Regions from separate parts of the Bacillus cereus group sp. Bce041 genome, predicted to be linked through region 1. Evidence: riboswitches for the same ligand, from Rfam matches in the RefSeq annotation. Region 1 holds a riboswitch; the other holds the start of a gene.

Region 1 (11,813 bases):
CCAAGAATGTTTGTAAAAATGTCATTGCATAAGCACTCATTTTGTTAATCCCTTTACCAAATAAAGTTGTAAATGCATAAAAGAGAGCTGCAAGAAATCCCCATATCATACCTGAAGACATTAATGAACCGACAGAGAAACTTCCATCGATACCAGCAATTAATAAAGCTCCTGCAAAACACACAACTATTGAAATGATAGATATTAATGTTAATTTTTCTTTAAAGACGATACTTCCAATTAACAGTACAATTACTGGTGCAAGATGATAAACCGAGATAGCAATTGTAACTGACATATTTTCAAAGGCTTTAAATAAGAAAACCCAATTAAATACTAAGAAAAAGCCACATATTAAAACTTGAATAACTTCTTTTCGTTCCCATTTATCTTGTTTATATTGCCCTGTAAGCAACCAGCATACACTTAAAAATATTGTCGCAAAAATACACCTTACAAACACTAATTCAAACGAAGGTAAGTTTGTTTGAACTGAAAAAAATCCAACTGATCCAAAGATAACCATTGATGCTATCATCTTTAAAGCCGGTACCGTTTTCTCTTGCTTAAAACTTTTTTGAAGCAAATTAATCCCCCTCCAATAAAAACTCGGTTTATAGTGAGAAAAACACCAGCCTAAAAAAGGACAGGTGCTTTTCCTCAAAAACACTCAATTATAAATTTTTCCCAACAGTCCAACCACCATCAATTACAAAATTAGAACCAGTAATAAAGCGGGCCTGATCAGAAATCAAGTACTCAATACATGAAACAATATCCTGCGGCACCCCCCAAGTATCTAAAGATTGATTACTTTTTATCATAGACATCAAGGCTGTATTACTAAAGTATTCTTCTGTAAGTTCAGTTCTAATAACACCGGGAGAAATGCTATTCACCCTTATATTTTGCTTCCCAAATTCCATAGCCATCTGTTTAGTCAATCCGATTAAAGCATGCTTTGATGCAACATAAGCAGCTCGCTCTGGTTCAGCCATTAATCCAGAAACCGATGCTATATTCACAATACAACCTTTTATTTTCGATTCACACCATCGCTTAGCTACTTCCCTAGAAAGGATAAATGGGGCTACTAAATTTACATCAATTACTTTTTTAAACATATCATCGGATAAATGTAAAACAGGTGTTATCTCTCGAATACCAGCTGCATTTATTAATATATCAGGAGAAAGCTTTTCTAAATCTAATTGAGTAAAAAGATTATGAATCGCTTCGCTATTACTTAAATCAATTTGCACTACTTTCAAAGGCATATCTGTTTTCATATAATCTATTAAATTATTATTATTAATATCAAGCGCTATTACATGAAATGATTTTTCTAAAAAGTATTTTATACAAGCATGACCTATACCGCTATTGGCTCCAGAAATCATAATTATTTTATTCTCTCTCATTTTGTCTCCTTATAAGAAAATGTTACTAATAAAATATCACGAAAAGCCTCCGTACTACATTCTGTTCCAAGTGGCGTTACGGCATGGAAGACCTTTTGTCCAAATACTAAAGTTTCTAAAGGCTCCTTCAAACTTATAAACTGATTAATTTCCCGAGGAGAATTAGCTATTAAATTATCTCCACCAATAGCTGTATTACTTAAATTCATAAGGTGTAAAAACACTACTGGTTCATCATCTTTATGTAACCAAATAGGTGAACTAAAAGATGGTCTTTCTTTAGTAGCTTTATATCTTACTTGATGTAAACCTATAATTAAGTCTTTACTTGTATCTATTATATTTGTTTTAAATGCAAATTCAGTATCGAAGCGCACGATATTTTGAATTAAAGGATTACATAAAAAGCTATCATTTATGCTATTGAACTGTCTAACTTTCCCGCCATCGTCATAGTTATATTCTTTAGATTGGAAGTAATCATTACTATTATCTAAAATATAATCTGGTGAATCAACATACTTTATATACCTTGAATAAGATCTAGCACGGCATTCACCGTATGCATCATCTTCCAAATTATAATAATCTAACTGTGCTTGTGTTAATAGACGATGATTCTCTTCCTCTTGTAAAAAGATTTCATTTGAGATTTCAAGGAATCCTTTAGATTCAAATTCATGTACCTTTTCTTCTATGCTAAAGCCACTCATTTTACTAAGAACAAACGTCATTATAAAAACCTCCACACTATTGTATTTTTCTATCTCACCCTATGTTAGAAATGCAATAAGTAACCGAGATTCTTGCTTAATAAAATTAAAAATTATGATATTCAATTAATACACCAAATGAAATATACGTAATTCATTAAAATTATTTATTAAGCAATATTATATATCCTTTCGGGTATTTTTTCTAATTATCTGAAGATTTATCAAAATTAGTCTTAATATTCAAAAATAAAGAAATAGATTTTTCAGAAAGATAAAACTGCGCGTATTGCAATTATTTATGTATATAACTTTTTTAAAAATTATATTTTAAATATAGCTAGTTTTTTATAAATTTTTTGATATAATTACATACGGGAAAAGGGAAGAACTTTGTCTTCCCTTGTGTTTTTATTTGCATCTAGTACTTTTGCTAGATGCTTTTTTTATGCTAAAAAAGGTATCCTCAAATACTTTGAGGATACCTTTTCACCTTTATTATCTCTGCTGTTTTCTACCTAATATGAGTAATCCAAAACTCATCATTACAAGAAGTGCTCCCATATATGGTTCCACAGGCATTTTCTGCCCTGTCTTCGGTAATTCTTTTTCAGGTTTCTCTGGATTCGGTGTCCCAGGCTTTTCTGGATCTGGTGTCCCAGGTTTTTCTGGATTTGGTGTTCCAGGCTTTTCTGGATTCGGTGTTCCAGGTTTCTCCGGATTCGGTGTTCCAGGCTTTTCTGGATTCGGTGTTCCAGGTTTCTCCGGATTCGGTGTTCCAGGCTTTTCTGGATCTGGTGTTCCAGGTTTTTCTGGATCTGGTGTTTCTGGGCCTGGTGGCGCTAAATGATTCAATTTGTTTAATACTTCTAATTGAACTGCATTTATCATTCCATTTGTAATTTCAAATGGAATTGGATTAGTTAATTTTTCATATCCTTTTGGTGCTTCTACTTCTACTAGTGTGTAGTTACCTACAGATAAATCTGTGATTTTTACCTTTCCATCTTTATCTGTTGTTACTTTCACTACTACTTTTCCCTTTTCATCATGAACCTCAAACACAGCTCCTGATAAGACTTCCTTGCTTTCAGCGGCCATTTTTGTAATCTCCACTGAACCTTTGTCTAACTGTTCATTCTCTACTTGCAATGATAAGACTTTCGTCATACCTTTTGTAATTTCGAATGAAACTGGCTTTTCTAGTGGTTTGTAGCCTGCTGGTGTTTCTACTTCTACTAACTCATACTTTCCAATAGATAAATCTGAAATGTCTGCTTTTCCTTCTTTATCCGTTGTTACTTTCGCAACTACTTTGCCTTTTGAGTCACGTACTTCAAATACAACATTTTCTAATGGTGCTTTACTGTCTTTATCTATTTTTGTGATTTCTACATTCCCCGTATCTACCATTTCATTTTCTACAGTGAACGCTAAAGATTTTGTCATACCTTTTGTAATTTCAAATAGTACAGGCTTTTCTAATTTTTTGTAGCCTGGTAAACTCTCTACTTCTACTAACTTGTACTTTCCTACTGATAAATCTGCAACTGTTGCTTTTCCAGCTTTATCTGTCGTTACTTTCGTTACTACCTTGCCTTTGTCGTCTTGAACTTCAAAGACTACACCTGCTAACGGTGCCTTATTATCTTTATCTATTTTTGTAATTTCTACATTTCCCGTATCTACCATTTCATTTTCTATGTTTAATGATAGAACTTCTGTCATACCCTTTTTAATTTCGAATGATACTGGCTCTGTTAGTTTTTTGTAGCCTGGTAAGCTCTCTTTCTCTACTAATTTGTACTTTCCTACAGATAAGTCTGAGATTTTTGCTTTACCATTTTTATCTGTTTTTACTTCCGTTACTACTTTTCCTTGTTCGTCTTGCACTTCGAAGACTACGTCTTCTAATACTTTTTGACTATCTTTATCTACTTTTGTAATTTCTACTGAACCTTTATCTACTAGTTCATTCTCTACTTTTAGTGATAAGACTTCTGTCATACCTTTTTTGATTTCGAATGATACTGGTTTCGCTAGTTTTTTATATCCTGGTAAGCTCTCTACCTCTACTAGCTTATATTTTCCTACTGATAAATCAGCAATCTTTGCTTTTCCTTCTTTATCTGTCGTTACTTTTGTTACTACTTTGCCTTTTTCATCTTGTACTTCGAAGACTACGCCTTCTAATACTTTTTGACTATCTTTATCTACTTTTGTGATTTCTACATTTCCCTTGTCTAACTGTTCATTCTCTACTTTTAATGATAAGACTTCTGTCATACCTTTTTTGATTTCGAATGATACTGGCTCTGTTAATTGTTTGTAACCTGGTAAGCTTTCTTTCTCTACTAATTTGTACTTTCCTACAGATAAGTCTGAGATTTTTGCTTTTCCTTCTTTATCTGTCGTTACTTCTGTTACTACTTTTCCTTGTTCGTCTTGTACTTCGAAGACTACACCTGCTAATGCTTTTTGATTATCTTTATCTACTTTTGTGATTTCTACATTTCCCTTGTCTAACATTTCGTTTTCTACTGTTAAAGCAAGAGATTTTGTCATGCCTTTTTCAATTTGGAAAGTAATCGGATCTACTAATTGTTTATATCCTTTTGGTGCTTTTACTTCTACTAACTTGTATGTGCCGACTGATAAATTAGTAACTTGTACTTGTCCTTTTTTATCTGTCGTTATTTTAGCGACTACTTGCCCTGCTTCATCTTGAATTTCAAAGACTGCATCAGCTAAAGCATCTTTATTTTCTTTATCTACTTTTGTAATTTCTACATTTCCTGTATCCACTAATTCATTTTCTACTGTTAGCTTTAGCGCTGTTACTCTACCCTTTTCAATTTCAAATGAAATTGGCTTTTCTAGTGGTTTGTATCCTGCCGGTGTTTCTACTTCTACCAACTCATACTTCCCGATAGATAAATCTGAAACGTTTGCTTTTCCTTCTTTATCCGTTGTTACTTTCGCAACTACTTTTCCTTTTAAATCACGTACTTCAAATACAACATTTTCTAATGGTGCTTTACTATCTTTATCTATTTTTGTTATCTCGACATTCCCTGTATCCACCATTTCATTTTCTACTTTTAATGATAGGACTTCGGTCATGCCTTTTTTGATTTCAAATGATATTGGTTTTTCTAATTTTTTATAACCAGGTAAACTTTCTACCTCTACTAATTCATACTTTCCTACAAGTAAATCTGAAACATTTGCTTTTCCATCTTTATCTGTCGTTACTTTTGTAACTTCATTACCCTTTTCATCTTGGACGATGAATGTTACTCCCGCTAACGGTGCTTTATTATCTTTATCTATCTTTGTTATCTCTATATTTCCCGTATCTACCATTTCATTTTCTATTTTTAATGATAGAACTTCGGTCATGCCTTTTTTGATTTCAAATGATACTGGATCTGTTAGTTTCTTATAGCCTGGTAAACTTTCTTTCTCTACTAATTTGTACTTTCCTACTGATAGATCTGAGATTTTTGCTTTACCATCTTTATCTGTTTTTACTTCCTTTACTACTGTTCCAGCTTCATCTTGCACTTCAAAAACTACGCCTTTTAATGCTTTTTTGCTGTCTTTATCTATTTTTGTAATTTCTACTGAACCTTTATCTAACTGTTCATTTTCTACTTTCACCGATAGGACTGTTGTCATACCTTTTTTTATTTCGAATGATACTGAATCTGTTAGCTTTTTGTAGCCTGGTAAACTTTTCCTCTCTACTAATTTGTACTTCCCTACTGATAAATCAGAGATTTTTGCTTTACCATCTTTATCTGTTTTTACTTCTGTTACTACTTTTCCTTGCTCATCTTGTACTTCGAAGACTACGCCTTCTAATACTTTTTGACTATCTTTATCTATTTTTGTAATTTCTACTGAGCCTTTGTCTAACTGCTCGTTTTCTACTTTTATTGCTAAAGCTTTTGTCATACCTTTTTTGATTTCAAATGGTACTGGTTCTGTTAGCTTTTTATAACCTGGTAAGCTTTTCGTCTCTACTAATTTGTACTTTCCTACTGATAGATCTGAAACATTTGCTTTTCCATCTTTATCTGTTACTACTTTTCTTACTACTTCATCTTTCTCATCTTGGACTTCAAATTCGACACCCGCTAATACTGCTCCGTTTTCTTTGTCCACTTTTGTAATTTCTATATTACCTTTGTCTACCATTGCATTTTCCACTTGCATTGGGAATATGCCGTCCCCTGTTACACTTACTTCGAACTCTGTTTCTTTTAATTGGTAGCCTTCAGGCGCTTTCGTTTCTTTTAAAATATATTTTCCTAGTGCTAACGGTTTAGAGATTGCCTTACCATCTTTATCTGTAACAATATGTTCGACTACTACACCGTCTTTTACTATATCAAACTCTGCATTTGCTAATGGTTTTTCACCATTTTCCGAATCAATTTTCTTTATTTCAATTTGACCCTTTTGCACAGTATTTTTAATTTCAATTGTTTTTGTTTCTCCAGCTTGAAGTGTAACCTCTACTGGGCTTGTTAATTTTTGATATCCTTCTGGTGCTACTGTTTCATAAACTTTATACGTCCCAGGAGCTAAAGTTTGAGGTACTGAAAAACCTTTTTCGTCCGTTGTCAGTTTTGCAACAACTTCATTTGCACTATTTCGAACTTCAAATTCGGCACCTTTTAACCCTTTGTGATTCTCAGAATCTATTTTATGAAGCGATACTGTACCATCTTTTGGAGCTTCAGGCGGTGTAATAGTTACTTCTTTTGATGTTAATGTTTTATCATCAAAATGTAATTCCGCTTTATTAGGAATCTTCTTATCTACGTAAGAAGATAAGTCTGCATTATTTTTAATTTTCGCCTTGATACTAAGATTAATTATCTGGTCTTCATATGACTTATAATCAAAATTCTCACCAAACGTAAATGTTACTTCACTTCTTTGTTTATCTATATTTAACGTCCCTTTAGAAGTAATATCTTGGCCATTTTTATCATACACTTTTGCCTCTAATACTTCTAAAACATCTTCTAAATCATCACTAATTACCATAGATGTGTATTTAGGAGGATCGTTCGGTATATGTGTACCAACTTGGTATTGAATAACTTGATCCATTTGTGTTAGCTGCTCATTCTCTACAAGCTTGCCATTCTCATCAACTATATTTTTTTCAATGCTAGGTGGATTATTGTCACCTGAACCGGATCCTCCTCCACCACTCACAAATACTTGTCCTACTTTTTCTTCAGTTTTAATATTTTTACCTTCTAATTTCACAGTATTTTTATGAGGTTTTGCAGCAGGATTTGTAACCTTTGTTTTATATCTTACAATATAGCCTTTTGAACTGTCTGGAAATTCAATTGTAAATCCAGTCTTTGTTGCATTTATTTTAATGTTAGATAAATTTGCTGGCTTAATATTTGTTGGTGCATAACCATCTTCAAATACAGCCTCTTCTAATACTACGCTGTCTGTAATTAACTCATGCCCAGGTCCTAATGTATCTGTTAATTTAAGATCTTGCATTTCTGTTCCAGTTGCATTTACATATACAAGCCAATCAGCAATAGACGGATCTTCTTGATTATAAGAACCCCATTTCAATAGATTTTCCGTATTGGGTTGTGGCTTCGGTCTCTCTGTCGTATTACTTACATTTACTTCTTTATTTACGATTTGACCATCAACGTTAAATTCTAATGGAATTTCTTTAACACCATCATATGCTTCTAGACCAAAGTAGAATTCTACGAATAAAGAACCTTTAATGTTGTTCTTTCCTTCTACGTAATCACCCATAGTACACGTTAATAGACCCTTTTTCATCTCACATGTACCAACTGTTTTTCCTTCAGCATCTTTTAAAGGAAAACTCATATTCATAAGGTCTTTTCGAAACTCTTTTGGCATATCAATTGTGAATTGATCTCCACTTTTTATTTTTTCTTTAGCTGACCACTTCACTTCTACTTTCATACCATCTGAGGCTTGATATGGTTCAGATGTCGTGCCATCAGTACGGGAAATATTAATTTCGTCCACTGGACTTTTCATCACAGCAGCTTGAATAACTGGAGCCCACACATTCAGCACTGAAAATAATACTAGAAAAACTAATGAAACCATTGAAATATGTCTTTTAGTACTTTTCATTTGCATAGTTCCCTCCTAAATTTTTATATTTATATAACAAAAAAAGATCGTCCGGTTGCATCAAAAATGTGCAACCAGACGATCTTAGTAACCAATATGTATTACCGTAGACTCTAAGCTTTGCGGCCTATCCTTTCGAATAGTGTGCTAAAAATATCTTTTATTCTTTTTTTGTTTCATTTTCCTCTTAAACCAAATATTACTATACCGTCTGGACGGTTATAATTCAATACTCTATAAAATTGTTCTATTTTTCTAATAAAAAAAATAATTCACCACTACATTAAAGAAGCAATGGTGAATTATTTTCTCATTATATAGTTCGTATATTCTATTTATACGAATTACTAATAAGAGCTTGAATCACTTTTTCTCTTAACTCGGGGCTTAGTCTTCCAACCCCTAAATATTCCGAATACCATAATCCATCTGCTGCTAATCTAATAATTGTTGCACAAACTGAATCTATCTCATCATTTTCTATATTTTTTTGCAGTTGCTGAAATGATTGTTGTAATGGCTCAAGTAATTCAGGTTTTAACATGAGTGCTGCCATCATACTGCTAGACAACTCTTCTGTTCTTCTCTCATTACTTAATCTTTCCTCTACAAAAGAGCGAACCCATCTCCCTTTCCTCTCTGAGTCTTCCGCTACTTTATTGTAAATGGCCCCTTCATAATCCTCTACCCCTCGGACTATCATACCTTCTATTAAAGCTTCTTTATTTGAAAAGTGATACAATAATCCACCTTTGCTTAAACCCGCCTCTTTTGCCACTGCTTCTAAAGTTAATTTAGCAACCCCTTTACATTGTACAATTTGAGAAGCGGCCGCCAAAATCTTTTGCCGCGTTATGCTTATACTCATTCCTTTTTAAAACCCCATTTCTACTAAATTTATATAAATACGAATCTTATTTTTAATATTGTTGATTACTACTAAGTATTTTCTTTATACAACAAAAGCTTCATTACCTTTGAATTTTTAGTTACTTATTCTATTAAAAATTTCCATATCATTCAATATGATAACATTAAATACACAAAGATGACTATACATCTATACTTTTGTATTTATTGAAAATATATCCATTAATAAAATTTACCGATTTAGTCCTTCTTATTACTTTAAGACAGCAGTAATTCTTTCAGTACTAAATAAAAAATGTTATTACTCCCATTAAATTGAGTAATAACATTCTACTTAACAAATTCGCTGCCAACTAGCATCCTTCACATCTTCACTAGTCGGTTTTCTAACTGATCCAATAAAGTGAAACTTTATATCCGCAACATGGACAGGTGTATTTCATTTTGTCACTCCATTATTAACTTGTTTTCCCATATATTCCGACTCACAAAGAATGTAACAGCACAAATCATAGTTATCCCCATGAAAAATGTATTAGAATCTTCATATGTAGTTGGAATGCCTACCGTTACGAAAACAATACTAAAAGCTAAAAATAGATATAATAATAAAGATATAATATAGCTTGGTTTAAATCGTAAAATGATACCTCTAAACAATAGCTCACCAAGTAGACAGCCACCTAAAATAATAGGTACTCCGAAATACAATGTAAGGACTCCCATTTGCGCAGTAGATTGAATTATCTTTCCAATTATGTTCGGCGAAACCAGCTCACTATCGTTTCCCATCCTATCATATAAATCAAGTGCTGTTGCTGAAATAAAGAAACTTAATATAGAAAATGAATACGGTATTAAAAATTTGCTCACTCTCATTCACCTCGCTTTTTTCTTTACATATATTATTCATTATTTCCTATCATTTTTACATAAAAAAATAACCCTCTATGATAAAACATAGAGGGTAGCATTTCTATATAAAAATCTATACCTTATCCTGAAGTGAATCCCGAAAATAGGACAAATATCAAAACACCTAAACCATCTGCTATCTGCTCCCTACATTCTTTAGGGTAGATAGTTTATATGTTTTATTAGAAAGTAGTGCCTTCTTTTTTATAATATTCTTTTTTATAATATTCTTTTGAAATCTCTTCATAAAATGCGGCTGATGTCGCGTAGAAATAAGGTGCTAACCATAAGAAACCGATTCCTACAGTAAGAATACTTAAAATGAACCAACCTAAGAAACTTAAGCATAGTAAAAAGTAATCCATTTTATGTCCATTCATCATATGACGACTCTCAGTAATCGCTTGATTCGCTGTATATTCTGGATGATCATTCAAAATAAAATATGTCATAGAATAAGAAAATGATTTAATAATACCTGGAATAATAAGAAGTAATGTCCATAGAGTCAAGTATACATACATTAGTAAATATGTTAAAAACGACTTCATCAACTTACTTCCATCGCTAAACCATCTAAATATATGACCAATGCGAGCATCAGTCCCACGAATTGCATTTAAAACAAGATAATAGGCACCTATTGTTAATGGACCAATAACAAGCATTACTATAATACTTACTGTAAGTGAATCACTTGCTTCTTCCCAACCCCAAAATATCGAGAAAATACCTGTTGTTAGCATTTCAACAGCTCCAATAAGGATTCCAATTAATAAGGTTGCCCCTACCGCTAGTCCCCATCTTCCTTTTAATGCATCAAGTGCTTCTCTTTTCAACTGACTTATCATATATAACCTCCTAATACTATTTCCATTTTATTATACCATTTATATCAAAAATCCCACATATTTTCCTAAAACAGAAGCATATTACCTTTTTTCATACGTATTGATACATGTGTGCTGTAGTTGTACTAATATATGGATTAAACGACTCTTTTCCCTATAACAAAAAAGCCTGCCTTTCATAATAGGCAAGCTTTCTCAAGTTACATCTCATTTATTTTCTTCTTATACCAATCCTGCATTCTCTCCGCATCTTCTACTCTCGTATGCTCTATTTTATAACTAGATGATGCACTCGAAAACTTATACGTACATAAATCCGCACGGCGCTGGAAATATGATTGTGTCTTCTCCATTGATTGGACGTGTCTTCTTCTAATAAGTCCTGTATATTTTCCGACGCTACGATAGACAAGTGTAATTTGTTCTCCGTTAACACTGTAGCCATTTGTTTTAAATGTTGTGTATCCAAGTGTAAAGATAAGGATTGCGAGCGGTAGTAATGCCCACATGATGTAATACTTTTCAAAGTATATGCTTATTCCAGTAAGCGGGATTGCGAGCATAGCGAAAAAGATAAAACTATCAATGAGATAGCGGCGCAATGCTGCTTTTGGTAACGAAGTAATACTTGCATTCAGTTCGTATGGTAATTGTAAATGCGCGAGTAATTGTTGCACTCGATCTTTTCGAATGATAGGATGCAGTGTAACTTTTTCTTCTTTCCCTTCACTTTGAATGACTTCTACTTGCACAGCACAATAACCGAACGGTTGGCGTAAAATGCCTTCTTTTATCGTAATCCCTTGAATGCGGTGCAATTTTAGTACGAGTTCTTTTCTCTCCAGTAACCCTTGCGAAATACGGACTTCATCATT
Region 2 (7,833 bases), on a different contig from region 1:
TGCAAAAGAATTGCAGACGCTTTGTAAGGAATATAGTGTTCCTTTCATTGTAAATGATGATGTAGAATTAGCCATTGAATTAGATGCAGATGGTGTTCATGTAGGACAAGATGATGAAGGAATTACATCTGTTCGTGAAAAAATGGGAGATAAAATTATCGGTGTATCTGCTCATACAATTAAAGAAGCACGCTTTGCAATCGAAAATGGAGCAGATTATTTAGGCGTTGGACCTATTTTCCCAACAAGTACGAAAAAAGATACGAAAGCGGTTCAAGGAACGAAAGGATTAGCTTATTTTAGAGAACAAGGAATTACAGTGCCAATCGTTGGTATTGGTGGGATTACAATTGAAAATACAGCGGCAGTTATAGAAGCGGGTGCGGATGGTGTTTCAGTTATTTCAGCAATTAGTTTAGCTGAATCTGCGTATGAAAGTACGAGAAAATTAGCTGAAGAAGTAAAGAGAAGTTTGTAGGGAAGGACGTGTAGTATTTTAAGTGCTACATGGAGAAATAGACTGCCCCAAAATTTAAACAAGCATTTGATTAAAAAAGCACAAACCTTTTTAAATAAAGGTTTGTGCTTTTTCTTTAAAACATAATTGAAATTAAGAGCATTCCAATTCCGATAGAAGTAAATGTTGCGATTAAGCCTGGAATCATAAAGCTATGATTTAATACGTATTTACCAATACCTGTTGTACCAGTACGATCAAAGTTAATGGCAGCAACGATTGTTCCATAGTTTGGAATGAAGAAGTATCCATTTACTGCAGGGAACATAGCGATTAGTAGTGCTGGTGGAATACCGAGTGATAATCCAAGAGGCATTAAAGCACGTACTGTGGCTGCTTGGCTATATAGTAAAATAGATAGAATGAATAATGCGATGGCAAATAGCCAAGGTGCACTTGTTACTAAATGCTGAATGGATCCTTGAATCATATTTAAGTTTCCATTAAAGAAAGTATCTCCCATCCAAGCGATACCGAAAATAGCAACAACTGCTGTTGCTCCTGCTTTAAAGACGTTACCAGACACAATGCTTTCTACATTTGGTTTACAGAAAATAATAATAAGAGCCGCGATAGTTAACATAACCATCTCAATTGTATTCGGCATGGAAAGACGGGCTAACTTCCCATCAACTATCCATCCTGGACGAAGTGCTTCAAATGAACCAAGAAGTACAACAAGGAAGGTTCCTACAAGGAAAAGGATAACTGATAATTTTGCGCCCTTTACACCTACAAATTCTTTTTTCTCTTCAAGCTTAGGAATCATTCCTTCTTTTAATCGTTTTAAGTATTCAGGGTCTTCATTTAATTCTTTTCCCATCTTACTAGCAACGAATGCTGCTAACATACAAGCAATGAAAGTGGAAGGAATACTCACTTTTAAAATATCTAATAAAGTGATTTTATAGTCAGCTAACATTGCTAAAAGAGCAACTGTGGCAGCTGAAATTGGACTAGCTGTAATTGCTTGTTGAGAAGCGATTACGGCAATCGACATTGGGCGTTCCGGTCTAATCCCTGATTCACGAGAGACTTCTGCAATAACAGGAAGTACAGAATAGGCAACGTGACCAGTACCTGCACATAGTGTGAATAAATAAGTAACAATTGGAGCAAAAAAAGTAATACGCTTTGGATTTTTTCGTAATGCCTTTTCAGCTAGATGAACAAGATAGTCCATTCCTCCAGCAGCTTGCAAAGCACCAGCAGCTGTAATTACTGCCAAAATCATAAGCATTACATCGATAGGAGGCGCGGTTGGTTGTAGGTGGAAGACAAAAACGAGTATTGCCATGCCAACTCCACCCATTACTCCTAAACCAACTCCGCCTAGGCGTGCACCAATAAAAATACAGAGTAACAAGGTAAGAAATTGTAGCCAAAACATGATAAACTACCTCCGAAATTCATTAGTTAAGATATATTCGAATAGTTTAATTTGAATGAAAATTAAATAAATACCCGAAGAAATCCTTGTTATTTATACATTTTTTATTATATAACACAAAAAAAGTAACATTCACGTACTTTTTGAAATTATTTTGAAAAAGCAATGCATTAAAAATTTGTATTTATATCTCTAAATAAGTAGACATTTTGATTTATATGTTGTAACCTTTGAAAGAGAATAAATTAATTCTCATAGAACTCCCATATCGTTCAACTCGTTCAGCGAGAAAGGCAAACTGATGGAAACATGAGGACGCAAAACTACAGGAGCTAAGGTCGAAAGGCTACGCTAGCCAGTTACCGGACGGATAGGGTTGGTCTTGGCCAATGCTTTTACATTGGCTTTTTTTTATTCTCGAACATATTGAGAAACATTTTCAAACAAAATATTCATATATTTTGTTTTTTTGTTTATGTTGATTAAGGAAGGTGGATATTAATGAAAAAATATTGGCATAAGTTATCGTTCCTTCAAAAGAACGTCTTATTAACCGTATTAGTTATTTTGACACTTGTTGGAAGTATGGGTGCGTTAAGTTTCAACATGTTTCAAAATAGTATGATGTCTTTATTTGAAAGGCAGTCTATTGAAACAGGAGAAATAGTATTGAAAAAACTGGATGTAGAATTAGTTAGAGACATGGCGAAAGATCCTACAGCCGAAAAAGTGAAAAAAGAAAAGTTAACAGAGAAATTAGATGAAGTGTCAAAAGAATTGAAAAGCGTTGGACAAACGTATGTTACAGGAGCAAAGCCGAATGAAAAGCGAGAATTACAACTCGTTGGTTTGACTACAGAGTTAACAAATGCGTTTCCTATAAAGCCGGGAGATTATTATGAACAACCCGCTCATTGGATGAAGGCATACGATAAAGTGATTGATACGAAAAAGGCTCAAATGACAGAAGTATATGAAGATGAAATAGGTTCGTGGGTGACAATATTAGAACCAATTACAGATGGAGAAAACAATATTGTTGCAATTGTTGCGGCTGACTTAGATGCTTCCATTGTTCCTATTACAAAAGAGAAGTTTATGATACAGGGCTTACTCTTTATCATTATTTCATTAGCAATTGCGACTATTACTCAATTCTTTATCGTGCGTCACTCGTTAGCTCCATTAAAAGATTTACGAGAAGGGTTACGTAAAATTGGTGAAGGTGACTTGAGTATTAAATTAAAAGAAAGACCAGATGATATTGGAATTATTAATGTTTATTTCAATAACACGATTGAAAAATTTAAAGGGATTATAGATAAAGTAAGGCAAACTGCTGAGCAAGTTTCTTCTTCTTCACAAGAATTGTCGGCGAGTACAGAGGAAAACAGCATGGCAGTTCAAGAGATTGCAAGTTCTATTGAAGGTTTAAGAGTAGGGGCACAGTCTCAAAAAACTTCAGTACAACAATGTTTAGGAATTGTACATGGAATGGAAGATAAGGTAGAAGAAATAACTGGGGCTGCAAAACAAGTTGCGGTTGCTTCTGAAGGTATGGAACAACATTCAATTGAAGGTAATGAAGTGATTGGACAAATTATTAATCAAATGAGTTTAATCCAAAATGCAGTACAAGATTTATCTTCCATCATTTATTCGTTAGAAACAAGGTCAAAAGAAATTAGTGATATCGTAACTGTAATTACAGGCATTTCAAATCAAACAAATTTATTAGCTTTAAATGCTTCTATTGAGGCTTCACGTGCTGGAGCAGCTGGAAGAGGGTTTGCAGTTGTTGCTGATGAAGTACGAAAATTAGCAGAACAAACTGAAGCGTCTGCAAAAGATATAGCGAAATTAATTGGTGAAACACAAGCTGAGACAGAAGATGCTGTAGTTTCCATGCAAAAAGGTTCAAAAGAAGTAGAAACTGGAATTTCGCTTGTTCAAAGTAGCGGAGATTTCTTTGAAAAAATCTCAAAATCAGCGCAATCTGTTACAGATCAAGTAAAAGCTGTTTCTGGTAATTCGAGTGATATTTTACAAAATAGCCAGAATATTGTTCAAGTCGTAAATGAATTATCACATATTGCAAATACTTATGCCAACAGCAGTAGTAATGTTGAAGAAAGCATGAAAGAGCAAGAAATATCAGTACAAGATATTGCAGAATTAGCGACTTCTTTAAGTTGGCTTTCTCAGGAATTACAAGAGCTTATTGGTGAGTTTAAAAGCGAATAAGGAGAAAGTTCAATTCTAATCAAGGGGGTATCTCCGCTACTGATTATGAATTGAACGAATCTGCCCTTTAATAAGGGATAAAAAAGGTGTGAATTTTCACACCTTTATTATATTTAAGAGAGGAATTTACATAAATATGAAATTAGCAATTTCTTATAGTGAGATGGTAAAAGAATTTTTAGGAAAAGTAGAAGGAAGTATTAAAATACCTAAAGATGTGCAAGGAACAGAACTTAGGATAAAAAGGAAAACGGAACTGTTTTCAAATTTGACTCACATTGTAGATTTAATAGGAGCGACTGCAACGTGGTTATATCATATTTCTAAAGAAAAACATATTGTCGTGCTTTATCATGTAAGAGGAAGTTTATTTCCGATTACTATTGAAGTTTCTAATTTTCTCTCCTATGAAAGTTTAAATTTACAAATTGAAGAGCAACTGGAGCAAATTAAAGAAATGAATGAGGAAGAAATAGAAGAGTTTCAAAACGGTAATACGTTATATGAAATGTCACCTATTATTATTGGTGAAACATATTATGAGCTAAAAGACACGAATACATTACAATTTGTATTTAGTAAAAATATGCAAAGTGTAGAAATAATATTTAATAGTGTTAATTGGAAAGAGACAACAATTACTCGTTATGCACAACAAATACAAGGTGTTTTAATTAATAAATCACAAAATAAGAGTAATCATATAAATAATTTTAATATTATTACAGAGGCCGAGATGGCACTTTATAGTCAAGTGAATGATACGACAGCAGTATATCCTGAGAAAAGTATCGTCGATATGTTCTATAATACTGTTACTCAATTTCCAAATCGTATAGCTTTATCTTCAAGGGAAGGTACTTTAACTTATGAGGAGCTAAATAAAAAAAGTAATCAAATAGCTCATATGTTAATCAAAAACGGCGTCCAATTAGGAGACTATGTTGGAATATTTATGAAACGTAGCATAGACACAGTAGTAAGTATGGTAGCTATATTAAAAGCTGGTGCAGCGTATGTTCCGATTGATCCAGATTATCCGGAAAGTAGAATACAGTACATTATTCAAGATAGCCAAGCGAAAGTTATATTGATGAAAGAGACGCCTATAACATGTGATGGGGTTCAAACAGTTTCAATGTATGATAGTGAAACTTATGAAGATATAGATGTAAAGTTGTCTATTCATTGTGATGATGTAGCTTATATGATTTATACATCTGGTTCAACAGGGAATCCAAAGGGAACGATGTTAGCACATAGAGGCGTTGTTAATCTGTATACTTGGATGAAAAAGCAATATGAATTGACAGAAGAGGATGTATTTGCCCAATTTCCATCCTTTAGTTTCGATGCTTCTGTATGGGAGTCATTTGCTTCTTTATTCTGTGGAGGAAACTTATATGTACTATTAGAGGAAGAGCGATTGTCTGTAGAAGCATTTGCAAATGCAATCTATAAAGTGAAAGCAACTTCAATCTTGGCATTAGCAACAATTTTTGTTCGACAAGTAGCAACTTATTTAGCAGAAGAAGATATATATAAGCTAGCTTCCCTAAAAAGAATTGCGATTGGCGGTGAAATGTTGCCTGTAGAGGTTATTAAATTGTGGAGAGAAAGAATAGGTACAAATGTTGAAATTCATAATGTATACGGACCGACAGAATGTACTGTAGTGACGACAACCTATAAAATACCTAGTCAGTTAAATGAGGATGTTGCGAGTATTCCCATCGGTAAACCATGTGCTAATTATCAAGTTATGATTTTGGATGAGAATATGAATCTTTGTCCAATTGGTGTACCTGGTGAATTATATATAGATTCAGTGGGATTAGCAAAAGGGTATTTTAATAAGCCTAATAAAACAATTGAAGCTTTTATTCCGAACCCTTTTAATCCTATAGTTAATATATATAAAACAGGTGATATCATTAAGTTGCTAGAGGATGGAAATATAGAGTTTTTACATCGGAAAGATGACCAAGTAAAAATTAGAGGACATCGTATTGAACTAGGCGAAATCCAAAGTAAAATTTCTCAAAATCATAATATAAAAGAAAATGCTGTTTTTGCTAAGAAGAGTAAGGAAGGTAGCCAATATTTAATCGCGTTCTATACAACTTTAAATAAAAAAGAAATACCAGAATTAGTTTATCAGTTACAAGAGCAATTACCAGATTATATGGTGCCATCTAAACTAATTTATATTAATGAATTGCCACTTACACCTAATAAAAAGATTGATGTTAAGAAGTTAGCTCAGTTAGAAGAAAAGTATGAACCGGTTCGGCTACAAGAATATGTTGCACCTTCTAATAAAGCAGAAAAACAAATAGCGAACGCCTGGGCGGAAGTATTAGGAATTTCAAAAGTTGGAGTGCATGATGATTTCTTTACAATTGGTGGACATTCATTAAAAGTATTACGAGTCTTAACATTGTTAAAAGAAGATTTCTCACATTTAACAATTCAAGATTTCTTTAAAGAAAGAACGATATATGGATTAGCTCGAATTGAGCGAGAAGTAAAAGTAGAGAAAGAAGAAGTATTTCGTGAATATAAAGTGATTCACGAACCAGATACTATCACGTATGCAAACGTTTTGGAAGAAAACCAGATTTCAAATGTCTTTTTAACAGGAGCTACTGGTTATTTAGGATCACACATATTATATGAATTGTTGAGAGATACATCTGCTACTATTTATTGTTTAGTAAGACCAACTAAAGATGTGCAGCAAAGAATTATAGATACATTAACAGGCTACTTTAATGATATATGTGAAGAATGGTTACAGCGTATACAGGCCGTAGCTGGTGATCTGGGAGAAGAGTATCTTGGGATGAGCGAAGAAGAATTTATGTTCATCAGTTCTAAGATGGATACGATAATTCATTGCGGTGCAGATGTAAGACATTTTGGAGATGTAAAACAATTTGAAAATATAAATGTCCAAGGAACTAGCCGTATGCTAACATTAGCGGAGAAAGGTGCTACATTCCATTTTATTTCTACAATTGGTATCCCGTTAGAATTAGCGGTAGATCAATGGGATACATACATGAAAACTGGTGATTTTAATTACAGTGTAGACTTAGAGAATGTATATTCAAATAGTAAACTACAAGCGGAAAACATTGTTCGTGAAGCAATGAAAAATGGTTTGCGTGGAAATATTTATCGTGCAGGTAATTTAGCATGTCATTCAGAAACAGGTTCGTTCCAACAAAATATTGAAGGAAACGCATTTTATCGTCTTATTAAAACAATGCTATTAATTGGGAAAGCACCAAATGTGAAGTGGAAAGTTGATTTCACACCAATTGATTTTGCTAGTAAATCAATTGTATCGTATTTGCAAGATTCGCAAATTATAGGAGAGACGTTACATATTTGTCATCCACATCAAATTGAGTTTGAACAATTTATACAGCTAATTGGAGATTGTGGATACAATCTTGAAATGGTTCCACTTTCAGAATATGTAAATACCGGACTTGCATTAGCGAAGGGAAATGAAGTAATAGCAGAGTTAATTGCTTCTCAAGTTGCAGGAGATGGAGCGCAGCAATCTGAAATTGTAATGGGTACGCGTAGAACGAATAAATGGATTAAGAAAAAAGAATTGATAGTACCAGCAATTAATAAAGAATTTATTCAGCAGTTATTAGCTCATGGT

What was found. A riboswitch is a leader RNA that binds a small molecule or an ion and turns the genes downstream of it on or off. The one in region 1 is predicted to bind cyclic di-GMP.
Region 2: linked by a shared signal. The riboswitch ahead of ACUN13_RS21505 (methyl-accepting chemotaxis protein) and the one ahead of ACUN13_RS10065 (SpaA isopeptide-forming pilin-related protein) in region 1 are both predicted to bind cyclic di-GMP.

The regions. Positions count from the first base shown of each region.
Region 1 is NZ_JBQXON010000002.1:788,676-800,488, forward strand. Features, by position in the region: gene ACUN13_RS10050 (DMT family transporter) at 1-586, opposite strand, end outside; gene ACUN13_RS10055 (SDR family NAD(P)-dependent oxidoreductase) at 675-1,421, opposite strand; gene ACUN13_RS10060 (2OG-Fe dioxygenase family protein) at 1,418-2,155, opposite strand; gene ACUN13_RS10065 (SpaA isopeptide-forming pilin-related protein) at 2,633-8,308, opposite strand; cyclic di-GMP riboswitch class I at 8,369-8,461, opposite strand; gene ACUN13_RS10070 (TetR/AcrR family transcriptional regulator) at 8,634-9,170, opposite strand; gene ACUN13_RS10075 (hypothetical protein) at 9,620-10,045, opposite strand; gene ACUN13_RS10080 (DUF975 family protein) at 10,270-10,938, opposite strand; gene ACUN13_RS10085 (PH domain-containing protein) at 11,139-11,813, opposite strand, start outside.
Region 2 is NZ_JBQXON010000007.1:96,879-104,711, reverse strand. Features, by position in the region: gene thiE (thiamine phosphate synthase) at 1-478, shown strand, start outside; gene ACUN13_RS21510 (anaerobic C4-dicarboxylate transporter family protein) at 594-1,907, opposite strand; cyclic di-GMP riboswitch class I at 2,190-2,274, shown strand; gene ACUN13_RS21505 (methyl-accepting chemotaxis protein) at 2,409-4,151, shown strand; gene ACUN13_RS21500 (non-ribosomal peptide synthetase family protein) at 4,288-7,833, shown strand, end outside.